3 regions of the Kitasatospora sp. NPDC047058 genome follow, and region 1 is predicted to be linked to each of the others. Evidence: riboswitches for the same ligand, from Rfam matches in the RefSeq annotation. Region 1 holds a riboswitch; each other region holds the start of a gene.
What was found. A riboswitch is a leader RNA that binds a small molecule or an ion and turns the genes downstream of it on or off. The one in region 1 is predicted to bind cyclic di-AMP.

Region 1 (3,431 bases):
CGCTCGCCGGCGTCCAGGCTGTTGAGCAGCTTCTGCGCCTCGGCCAGCCGCTGCTGGATCTGCTGCTTGCTCTCGGCGAGCGCGCGGCGGGTCCGGTCCAGCTCGGTGAGTTTGGCGGCGGTCTCGGCCCGGCGCTGGTCGAGCCGGCGCTGGTGGGCCACCACCTCGTGCAGGGTCTCGTTCTGCCGCTCGGCCGCCTGGTCCTGGGAGCGGGCCTTGGAGAGGTAGCCCTCGGGGTCGGAGGAGAGCATCAGCTGGGCGGTCCGGGCCAGGCCGCCGCTCCGGTACTCGGCGCCGGCCACGGTGGCGAGGTCGCCGCGCAGCTGGTTCAGCTCGTCCTGGGCGACGGCGACCTGCTGCTGGAGGGCGCCGGTCTCGTGCTGCAGCCGCTGCTGGGCGTCGAGCGCCGCGTTGTACTGCTCCGAGGCCTGCTCGGCCTCGTCGTAGAGCTGCTCGACCCGGGCCTTGACGTCCTTGCGGTTCGACGGCGCGTCGGGTGCGCCGGGCGCGGCCTGGGCGGTGCCGCCGGCCGCCATGCCCAGGACGGTGGTGGCCGCCGCGGTGAGCACCAGCGCACGGGCGAGGGCGTGCGCTCCTGACAGCGGGGAACGGCGGTGCACGGCCATGCGGCGGCGGCTCCAATCCTGCGGCCCGGCCCCGCCGCCGCACCGGGACCGGGCGGCTCTCCAGCGGGAGTCCGGTGGCAGACGTTAGCGAGTCCGGGCGAGCGAGTCCAAACCCCTCCCAACCCGAATATTTGACCCCTAATCGGGCATCAGCCCGAGCCACCGGAAAAGCCGCAGGCCCGGCCTCCCGCGAGGGAGACCGGGCCCGTGAGCGCCCGAGCGGGATCAGACCCGCACGATGGAGGCCAGCGGCATGTTGGAGACGGCCTCGTAGCGGACCGAGGCACCCGGCTTGGGAGCGTGCAGTACCTGGCCGTTGCCCGCGTAGATCCCCACGTGGTGGGCGTCGCTGTAGAAGATCAGCAGGTCGCCGGGCTGGGCCTGGGAGAGGTCCGAGCCGATCCGGGTGCCGGCACCGGCCTGCTCCTGCGAGGTGCGCGGCAGCGACACGCCCGCCTGGTTGAACGCCCAGACCATCAGGCCGGAGCAGTCGAAGGAGTTCGGGCCCGCGGCGCCGTAGACGTACGGGCTGCCGACCTTGCCGGCGGCGATGGACAGCGCGGCGGCACCGCGCGAGCTGCCGGCGGCGGCCGGCTTGGGGGCGGGGGCGGCCGCCTGCGGGGCGCCGAGGTCGGTGCGGCTGGTGTCGCGGGAGGCGCGGTCGGCGTCCGCCTTCGCGGTGGCCGCGGCCTTGGCGGCGGCGTCGGCCTTCGCCTTCGCCTCGGCGGCGGCTTTCTCCTCGGCCGCGCGCATCGCCTGGCGCTCCTGCTCGGTCAGCGTGTTGAGCAGGTCCTGCGCCTTGGCCAGCTTGCCCTGGATCTCCTCCTTGGAGGCCTTCAGCTGCTGGGTGGTGGTCTCCAGCTCGCCGAGCTTGGCCTGGGCCTCGTTGCGGTCCTGGTCGAGCTTGCGCTGCTGTTCCTGGAGGTCCTTCAGCGCGCCGGACTGGGTGCTGCCGGCCTGGGTGAGCGCACCGGCCTGGTTCAGGAAGTTGTCCGGGGTGGACGAGAGCATCAGCTGGACGGTCGGCGATATGCCGCCGTTGCGGTACTGCTCGCCGGCGATCTCGGCGAGGCCGCCCTGGGCGTCCGTCACCGCGGCCTGCTGGCGGGCCACCTTGTCCTGGAGCTCGCCGACCTGCTTCTGCAGCTCCTGCTGCTTGGCCTGGGCGCCGTTGTACTTCTCGGTCGCCTGCTCGGCCTGCTCGTTGAGCTGGTCGACCTGCTCCTTGACCTGGTCCTTGGTCGGCGTCGGGTCGGCGTGGGCGCCGGACTGCGCGGAGAGTGCGACGGCGGCGGCGGCGACGCCGGTCAGGATCGAGACCTTGGCGCGGCCGGCAGGCTTGGGACGACGATGGGACGCCACGAAGGCGGACTCCTTCTTCCAACGCCCGCCTACCGGGTGAGCTGACGGGTTCGGGCCGGAAGCTGCCCTACGACGCCTCACCGGCCGTTCCACCGGCCGACCTGGCGCCGATTCACCCCGGAGGAACATGGTTCCCCGGCTCCGCTCCACAGCGGCCCCCGACTGCTGGGCTCCCCGTCGGACAGGCCGTGCGGCCCGTCCCGCTGCTTCACGAACTCGGCGGTAACCACCGCCGCCACCCAGGCTGGGTGATCGACTGTGCGGTGGTTCGAGGCACGACCCTAGTAACAGAACCGTGATCCGTTCAAATCCTTGTCAGAAAAATGACGGAAGAATAACCAAGTTCATTTGTGAATATGACCGGGCGTGACCGGTGCCGCACGCGGAGCTGATCGCTTGTCACGCCGTGGCCGGAAACGCCGGCGCCACCCCGGCCCGGGGGTGGCGCGGATCACAGGGCCGGGACGCGGCCCGCGGGCGTGCCGGTCCGTCAGACCCGGCGGATGGTGTTGATCGGCATGGCGTCGGCCTTCATCACCTTCACCACGTCACCGGTGTGCGGCGCGTGCACCACCATGCCGTTGCCGATGTACATCGCGACGTGGCTGCGGTCGCTGCGGTAGATGATCAGGTCGCCCGGCTGGGCCTCGGCGAGCGAGGGCACCCGGGCGCCGACGTTGCCCTGCGCCTGCGAGGTGCGCGGCAGCGAGATGCCGGCCTTCCCGTACGCCCAGACCATCAGGCCGGAGCAGTCGAAGGTGGTCGGACCGGTGGCGCCCCAGACGTAGGGCGAGCCCTGCTTGCTCATCGCGTTGGAGACGGCCGCACCGGCGTAGCCGCCGGCCTGCGGCAGGCTGCCGAGGTCGGCCCGCTCGGAGCCGCGCGAGGCCCGGTCGTCCTGCTGCTGCTGGGCGCGCAGGGCGGCCCGGTCGGCCGCGCTCAGCGAGTTCAGGAGGTCCTGGGCCTCCTTGAGCTTCTTGTTGACGTCCGCCTTGGACTGGTTCAGGTCCTTGGTGGTGCTGTCCAGCGAGGCCAGGATGGCGGCCGCCTCGGCCTTCTGCTGGTCCAGCCGGCGCTGCTGGTCCTGGAGGCCCTTGAGCGCCTCGGTCTGGCTGGAGCTGGCCTGCTGGACGCTGGAGGCCTTGTCGAGGTAGCCGGACGGGTCGGAGGAGAGCATCAGCTGGACGGACGGGTCGATGCCGCCGCTGCGGTACTGCTCGCCGGCCACGGCCGCCAGCCCGCCCTGAAGCTGGGTCATCTGGTCCTGGCCGCGGGCCACCTGGTCCTGCAGCTGGTCCGCCTGCTTGCGCAGCTGGTCCGCCCGCTCCTTGGCGCCGTTGTACTTCTCGGTCGCCTGCTCCGCCTCTTCCTGCAGCTGGTCGATCTGCGCCTTCACGTCGTCCTTCTTGGGGGACGGACTCGGTGCGGCGTGGGCGGCGACCT
Region 2 (3,431 bases), on a different contig from region 1:
CGGTGGCGAGGTCCTCGGCGACGCCCTCCCGCTGGTCGGCGACGAGCACCCCGGCGGCGCCGGCGGCGGTGAAGCGGCGTGCCAGGTCGGCGCCCGACCCGCCGTCGAGTACCGCGATGACGACGACTGCCCCGGTGACCCGCATGGTGCGCTCCTCCCTGTGGGCGGCTCCGCACAGGCGCCCACGTTTTGCTTTGCGGAGGATCGTAGGCAGGTCCTGACCCTCCGCAACAGGGATTACCCCGCAGGTGACCAGGCTCACTCCTGCCGTCCCGCGGAACCCCCGGGACCGGCCCCGGCGGGCCCGCCCGAACCGAGCCGGGACGCACGCAGGACTGCACGCAGGAGCCGAACCCGCAGCCGCACCCAGGAGCCGCACCCGCGGCCGCACGCGGGCCCCGCACACGTCACCCGACCCGGACCCGCACCCGGACCTGCGCCGGGATCCCCACCGGATACCGTCGACCCATGCCAGTTCAGCCCGATTCCGCCCGCCCGCCGCTCTTCACCTGGGAGTTCGCCGCCGACCCGTACCCGGCGTACGCCTGGCTGCGCGAGCACGAGCCGGTGCACCGCACCACCCTGCCGAGCGGGGTCGAGGCCTGGCTGGTCACCCGGTACGCGGACGCCCGGCAGGCGCTCGCCGACAGCCGGCTCTCCAAGAACCCGGTGCACCACAGCGAGCAGGCGCACCGCACCGGCCGGGTCGGCATCCCGGGCGAGCGCCAGGCCGATCTGATGACGCACCTGCTGAACATCGACCCGCCGGACCACACCCGGCTGCGCCGGCTGGTGTCGAAGGCGTTCACGCCGCGCCGGGTGGCCGAGTTCGCGCCGCGGGTGCAGCAGCTCACGGACCGGCTGATCGACGGCTTCGCGGCCCGCGGCAGCGCCGACCTGATCCACGAGTTCGCCTTCCCGCTCCCCATCTACGCGATCTGCGACCTGCTCGGCGTGCCCGCCGAGGACCAGGACGACTTCCGCGACTGGGCCGGGATGATGATCCGGCACGGCGGCGGGCAGCGCGGCGGCGTCGGCCGGGCGGTGAAGCGGATGCGGGCGTACCTCGCGGAGCTGATCCACCGCAAGCGGGCGGACCTCGGCGACGACCTGATCTCCGGCCTGATCCGGGCCAGCGACCACGGTGAGCACCTGACCGAGAACGAGGCCGCGGCGATGGCCTTCATCCTGCTGTTCGCCGGCTTCGAGACGACCGTGAACCTGATCGGCAACGGCACCTACGCGCTGCTGCGCAACCCGGGGCAGCGGGCGCTGCTGCAGGAGTCGATCGCCCGCGGCGAGAGCGGCCTGCTGGAGACCGGGATCGAGGAGCTCCTGCGCTACGACGGGCCGGTGGAGCTGGCCACCTGGCGCTTCGCGACCAGCCCGCTGACCATCGGCGGGGTGGAGATCCCGGTCGGCGACCCGGTGCTGGTGGTGCTCGCGGCGGCGGACCGGGACCCGGCGCGGTTCGCCGACGAGAACACCCTCGACCTGGCCCGGACGGACAACCCGCACCTGGGCTTCGGGCACGGCATCCACTACTGCATCGGCGCTCCGCTGGCCCGGCTGGAGGGGCGGGCCGCGCTGGCCACCCTGCTCACCCGGCTGCCCGATCTGCAGCTGGCCGAAAGCCCGGACAATCTGCGCTGGCGCGGTGGTCTGATCATGCGTGGACTTCGTGAACTTCCGGTCGAATTCAGCCCGGAGCAGAAGGCCGGGAACGCGTCCGCCGAGGCTTCCGGCACCTCCGGCTGAGACTGCGACACGCTGACGGAGCGTCGCCAGCACGTCCTTTCGCGGGGGTTGAATCACCATCAAACCGGACATATCGCCTTCGTTGGCAGACGATCGACCACGCGCCGTAATTTCTGTGTGATATCGGCGATATGAGCTTGTGATTGGTAAGAGGATCTGTCTACTCTCCGTTCAGTTCGCAGCTGCGAACCTCGTGCGCGGAACGCCGAATCCTGCCCGCCGCGTCACGGGAAACCGACCAGACCCTGGGCAGGGGCGGGGGAACCAGGTTTGTTGCCGTTTCCCTACGGCTTGGGGTGAAGCCGCCCGAGCGGAATCGATTCCGCACGCGGCGGCCGGGCCACCTCCCGGTCCGAACCCGACAGCTCACCTCGCAGGCGTGCGGAGAGGGACCTTCATGCTGTTCGTTGGAACTGGCCGTCACCGTCGTCGCACCCAGGCCGAGAAGGCCATCGCCGTCGCGGGCGTGGCCGGCGTCGGACTCGCGATGCCGATCCTCACCGCCGCCGGCGCCTCGGCCGCCCCGGTCTCCACCTGGGACGCAGTCGCCCAGTGCGAGAGCGGCGGGAACTGGAGCATCAACACGGGCAACGGCTTCTACGGCGGCCTGCAGTTCACCTCGGGCACCTGGAAGGCGTACGGCGGCACGTCCTACGCGCCGCAGGCCAACCAGGCCAGCAAGGCCCAGCAGATCTCGGTCGCCGAGAAGGTCCTCGCCTCGCAGGGGCCGGGCGCCTGGCCGGTCTGCTCGCAGAAGGCCGGCCTGAGCAAGGGCGGCGCCCCGGCCGCGGTCGACACCTCCACGGACTCCAAGCCCGCCGCGCACCAGCCCGCCGCGCCGAAGCCGGCCCAGAAGCCCGCCCAGCCGAAGCCCGCCCAGTCGAAGCCGGCCCAGCCCGCCCAGTCGCAGGCCCAGAAGCCCGCCGCCCAGCAGTACGCGCAGCCGCAGGCCCAGCAGCAGGCCCAGGCCCCGGAGTTCTCGGGCCACGCCGGCTGGGACGCCGACGCGAAGGTGTACTGGTACCAGAACGACGGCGGTTGGTACTGGACCAGCCACCCGGGCGTCTACCAGCAGTACGCGGGCCAGTCCGCGGGCCAGCAGGCCCCGGCCGCCGCGCAGAGCGCCCCGGCCGCGCCCGCCGCCCAGCAGCGCTCCGGCCACGGCTACACCGTCCAGTCCGGCGACACGCTGGCCGGCATCGCCGCCGCCCACGACGTCTCCGGGGGGTGGCAGACGCTGTACGACGGCAACCGCGGCACCGTCGGCGCCGACCCGAACCTGATCCTGCCCGGCCAGGTCCTCAACCTCGGCTGATCCGGCGTCGGCCCGGGGCCGGGCCAGGCCGACGCCAGCCCGGACCGCCGCTGACCGCTGACCGCTGGCCGCTGACCGCTGACCGCGGCCGACGCCGCCGACCACGACCAGCGCCGCCGACCGCGGCCGCAGCACGTCCGCGAGCGCGCCGACGTCACGAAGGGGGCCGGATTCGGCCCCCTTCGTCCGCATCTGTGTGCCTTCCACCGGGCAACCAGGTGAACTACCGGTGGGTAGAGCGGCCACACGCTGAGACGGGGCCGAGGTCAGCGTGGCCCCGAGAGCCCGTGCGGTTAGGCTCTGGTCGTAACGACTCCGCAATCGTCCGGCCGGCAGCACCCATCGTCAGCCGGACCTG
Region 3 (3,431 bases), on a different contig from region 1:
GGCCCGGACCGGACGGCCTCCCCGTTCACCGTGGTGATCACCCTGCCCGCGGGGGTGCGGCCCGAGGAGCCGTTCTTCCCGGAGAACTGCTACGTGTTCCAGAACGGCCACCGGGTGCGCTGCAGCTTCCCGGCCGGACTGGGCGCGCTCCGGAGCGCGACCGCACTGGTCCCGGTCCGGCTCGACACCACCGTCCGGGCCCCCGGCACGCTGACCGGGGGCTGGGTGGCGGTGCGCGGCGACGACGACGGGAACGAGGCGAACAACAAGCAGCCGTTCGAGATCCCGGTCGTCGCGACCGCCGCGCGGTAGGGGGCCGGCCCGGGGGCGGGCGCCCCACCGGCGGTGGAGGCGGTCAGCGGCGGCGGATCAGCAGTGAACGGATCAGCGGTGGGCGGATCAGCAGAGGCCGCGGATCAGCGGTAGACGCGGACGTAGTCCGCGGCGAAGGTGATCGGAGCCGTGCCCTGCGGCGCGGGGTGGTACTGCCCCGCGCTCAGGGACAGGTTGAGGATCAGGTACGCCGACCAGTCGGCGCCGACGCCCTTGCCGTCCGAGAAGACCTTCACGCCGTTGATGTACCAGTCGACCGAGGTGGCACCGTACTGGGTGCCGACGGTGACCCACTGGTCGTGGGCGATGGACTTGGCGTCGGTGACGTACTTGTGGTCCGGGTTGATGTGGTTGGTCAGCTCCAGCAGGTTCGCGTTGTCCGCGTGGTACTCGAAGGTGTCGATCTCGCCGTGGTTGCCGCTGGTGCCGTTCCACGTCCACAGCGCCGGCCAGGCGCCGGTGCCGGCCGGGAGCTTGACCCGGGTCTCGACGTAGTCGCCGGTCTTCACCTTGAAGCCCTCGGTGGAGTACTCGGTGGTGAGCAGGCCGGTGTCCCAGGACTGCTTGCCGTTCTCCAGCGTGTGGGTGCCCGGCTTGGCGGTGAAGGTGGCGGCGCCGCCGGAGACGCTGACGTTGTTCTTGTTCAGCCAGTCGAGCTTGTTGTCGTTGGGGTTGTGGTCGCCGTAGTGGTACGAGCTGCTCTTGTCGGCCGTCCAGCGCGAGCCCAGGGCCAGGCTGTTGAACTCGTCCGACCAGGTCAGCTTCTTGCCGGCGACGGGCGCTGCGGTGGCGGGGGTGGTGCCGGTCGCCGTGGGGGCGGGCGTCGGGGCGGACGTCGGGGCGGGGGCCGGCGCCGGCGCCGGGGTGGCGGCAGCGGCGGCGACCGCCAGCTGCCGCGAGGGCAGGTTGTGCCAGGTGCCGCCGAGGTCCTGCCAGAAGCCGAACTGGGTGTAGGTGCCGGCCGGCAGGGTGCGCGAGCCGGTGGTGACCGACAGGCCGCTCGGGCAGATCTGCGCGTTGGTGGCGCTGCCCGGGAAGTCGAGGACGTGGCCGGCCGCGTCGCGCACTCCGACGCCGACCGTCTTGGCGGTGAAGCAGGCCGAGGAGTGGACGGTCAGCGAGGCCTTGGTGGCCTGGCCCGCGACCATGGTGGCCGGGGTGAGCTTGTCCTGGGTGACGGTCGGCGTCGCCGCCTGGGCGGTGGTCGCCGCCTGGACGCCGAACAGTCCGGCGCCGCCGATGGCGAGCGCGCCGGTGACGGCGAAGGCCGCGTTGCGGCCGCGGCGGGAGGGGCGGGCGTGGCGCGGCGGGGTGCGCCGGGCAGGCTGCTTCTGCATGGCAGTGTCCTCTGCGACGCCTGCGAGGTGAGCTGTCGGGTTCGGGCTGAGGTTGCCCGGCCGCCCGTGGAGCGGCTTCACCCCTAGCCGCGACCCGGGCGCGGGAGCGCGCGGGCCTGGCACTGACCTGGGTCCCCCGCTCCCGTCCGCTGTGGTGCTCGGTTGCCCGCCGGCGGGTGGACAGGACTCGGCGTCCCGGCGGCGGAGGTCCGCGAAGCGGACGTCCGAGCAGGCTAGGCAGGCCGTCCGGGACGCGACAACTCGACGGCGGGTGTTGTCGCGCAGGTCACACCGGGGAGCGGCGGAGTTGATCAACGGCCGTGCGAAGTTGATCAGTTGAGCCCGTCCGGACGGACGGCGGGGCGGCGGCGCAGCGGCCGGGCGGCGCGGTGGCCGGGCAGCGCGACGGTCAGGCGGGCGGGCGGGCGGCCAGGCGGGCCGGCGGTCAGGCGAGCCAGGCGGCGACCTGGCTCATCGCGTCGGGCGCCCAGGCCAGCTCCAGGTGGTTGAGCCCGCCCAGCAGCCGGGTGCCGCCGACCGTGCCGATCCCGGTGGTGTCCAGCGCGCTGCGGGTGAAGACGATCCCGTCGCCGGGCCCGCGGTTCTCGTTGAGCACGCCGGGGATGTCGGCCGAACCGCCGGCCAGCAGGTAGGTCCGGACCGCCGCCGGGATGCCCGCCCGCTGGAGCGGCCCGATCAGCGAGCCGGCGTCGATGGCGGCCTGGATGCCCTGGCCCGCGGTGTAGAGGCCCTGGCCCCCGTAGTAGGTGGTCCACCAGTCCTGGGCGGTGCCGTCCACCCCGTAGCTGCCGTCCCAGCGGGCGAGCAGCTGGCGCTGGCCCGGGTAGCAGTCGTACCCGCCGGTGGGCAGTACGCCGAGGCAGGGCTGCGCGGTGTACGTGCCGTAGCAGGTCATGAACAGGTGCGGCGAGGGTGCATCGGCGGTGCCGCCGCAGGCCGGCCAGGTGGCCAGCGAGAACGCCCAGCCGTGCGCGTACACGTAGTCGAGACCGCCGTTCGGGCCGCCGAGGGTGGCCAGGCGGCGGACGTCGCCCGCGTAGGCCCGGCCCCAGGAGGGACGCACCGAGGAGACGTACGCGCGGGCGGCGACCTCGCGCTTGCTCCAGGCCACCACGTCCACCTGCGGCACCCCGAGCCGGGCGCGGATCAGGGCGATCGCGTCGCCGACGGCCTGCGCCTGGAGCAGGTTGTCGCCCTGCTGGTGGGCGAAGCCGATCGCGAAGACCCGGTGACCGCCGGCGGCGAGGTACTGCGCGAGGCCGGTGGACGGGCAGGCGGCACCGCCGGTGGCGCCGCAGGTGCCGGTCTCGTCCGGGGCGGCCCAGGCGCGGTCGGCGTTGTCGTTGGCGCCGTGGACGAGCAGGACGGGGGTGGTGCGGCTGCCGGCGTCCCAGCCTGCGGCGGAGTAGAGCAGGAAGCGTCCGGAGAACGGCCGGCGGACGCCGCCGAAGTAGCCGAGTCGGGCGCCGTCCTGGTCGCCGCGGCCGCCGGGCGGGTACTGCTCGGCGCGGAAGCCCGGGTGGTGTCGAGGTAGCGCTCGACGGTGGCCCAGCCGTGGCCGGGGGCGGGGAAGGCGGCCTCCAGGGTGAGGGCGGCGGTGGCGGGCGCGGCGGGGCCCGCCGAGGCGGTGGGCGGGATGCCGAGGAGGAGCGCGGCGAGGGTGAGGAGGGCGGCGAGCGTGGCGGACGGGCGTCTCATCGGGCGGCTCCCTGGTCGGGTGGGTCCACGGGCGGGCGGGTC

Region 2: linked by a shared signal. The riboswitch ahead of ABZ885_RS05980 (transglycosylase family protein) and the one ahead of ABZ885_RS07405 (NlpC/P60 family protein) in region 1 are both predicted to bind cyclic di-AMP.
Region 3: linked by a shared signal. The riboswitch ahead of ABZ885_RS11410 (glycoside hydrolase family 16 protein) and the one ahead of ABZ885_RS07405 (NlpC/P60 family protein) in region 1 are both predicted to bind cyclic di-AMP.

Annotation. Positions count from the first base shown of each region.
Region 1 is NZ_JBEYVJ010000031.1:17,673-21,103, reverse strand. It holds gene ABZ885_RS07410 (NlpC/P60 family protein) at 1-626, opposite strand, end outside; gene ABZ885_RS07405 (NlpC/P60 family protein) at 852-1,988, opposite strand; cyclic di-AMP (ydaO/yuaA leader) riboswitch at 1,999-2,155, opposite strand; gene ABZ885_RS07400 (NlpC/P60 family protein) at 2,479-3,431, opposite strand, start outside.
Region 2 is NZ_JBEYVJ010000024.1:20,889-24,319, reverse strand. It holds gene ABZ885_RS05990 (SDR family NAD(P)-dependent oxidoreductase) at 1-145, opposite strand, end outside; gene ABZ885_RS05985 (cytochrome P450) at 469-1,758, shown strand; cyclic di-AMP (ydaO/yuaA leader) riboswitch at 1,985-2,154, shown strand; gene ABZ885_RS05980 (transglycosylase family protein) at 2,156-3,073, shown strand.
Region 3 is NZ_JBEYVJ010000054.1:14,449-17,879, forward strand. It holds gene ABZ885_RS11405 (hypothetical protein) at 1-312, shown strand, start outside; gene ABZ885_RS11410 (glycoside hydrolase family 16 protein) at 417-1,670, opposite strand; cyclic di-AMP (ydaO/yuaA leader) riboswitch at 1,673-1,837, opposite strand; gene ABZ885_RS11415 (lipase) at 2,116-3,431, opposite strand, start outside.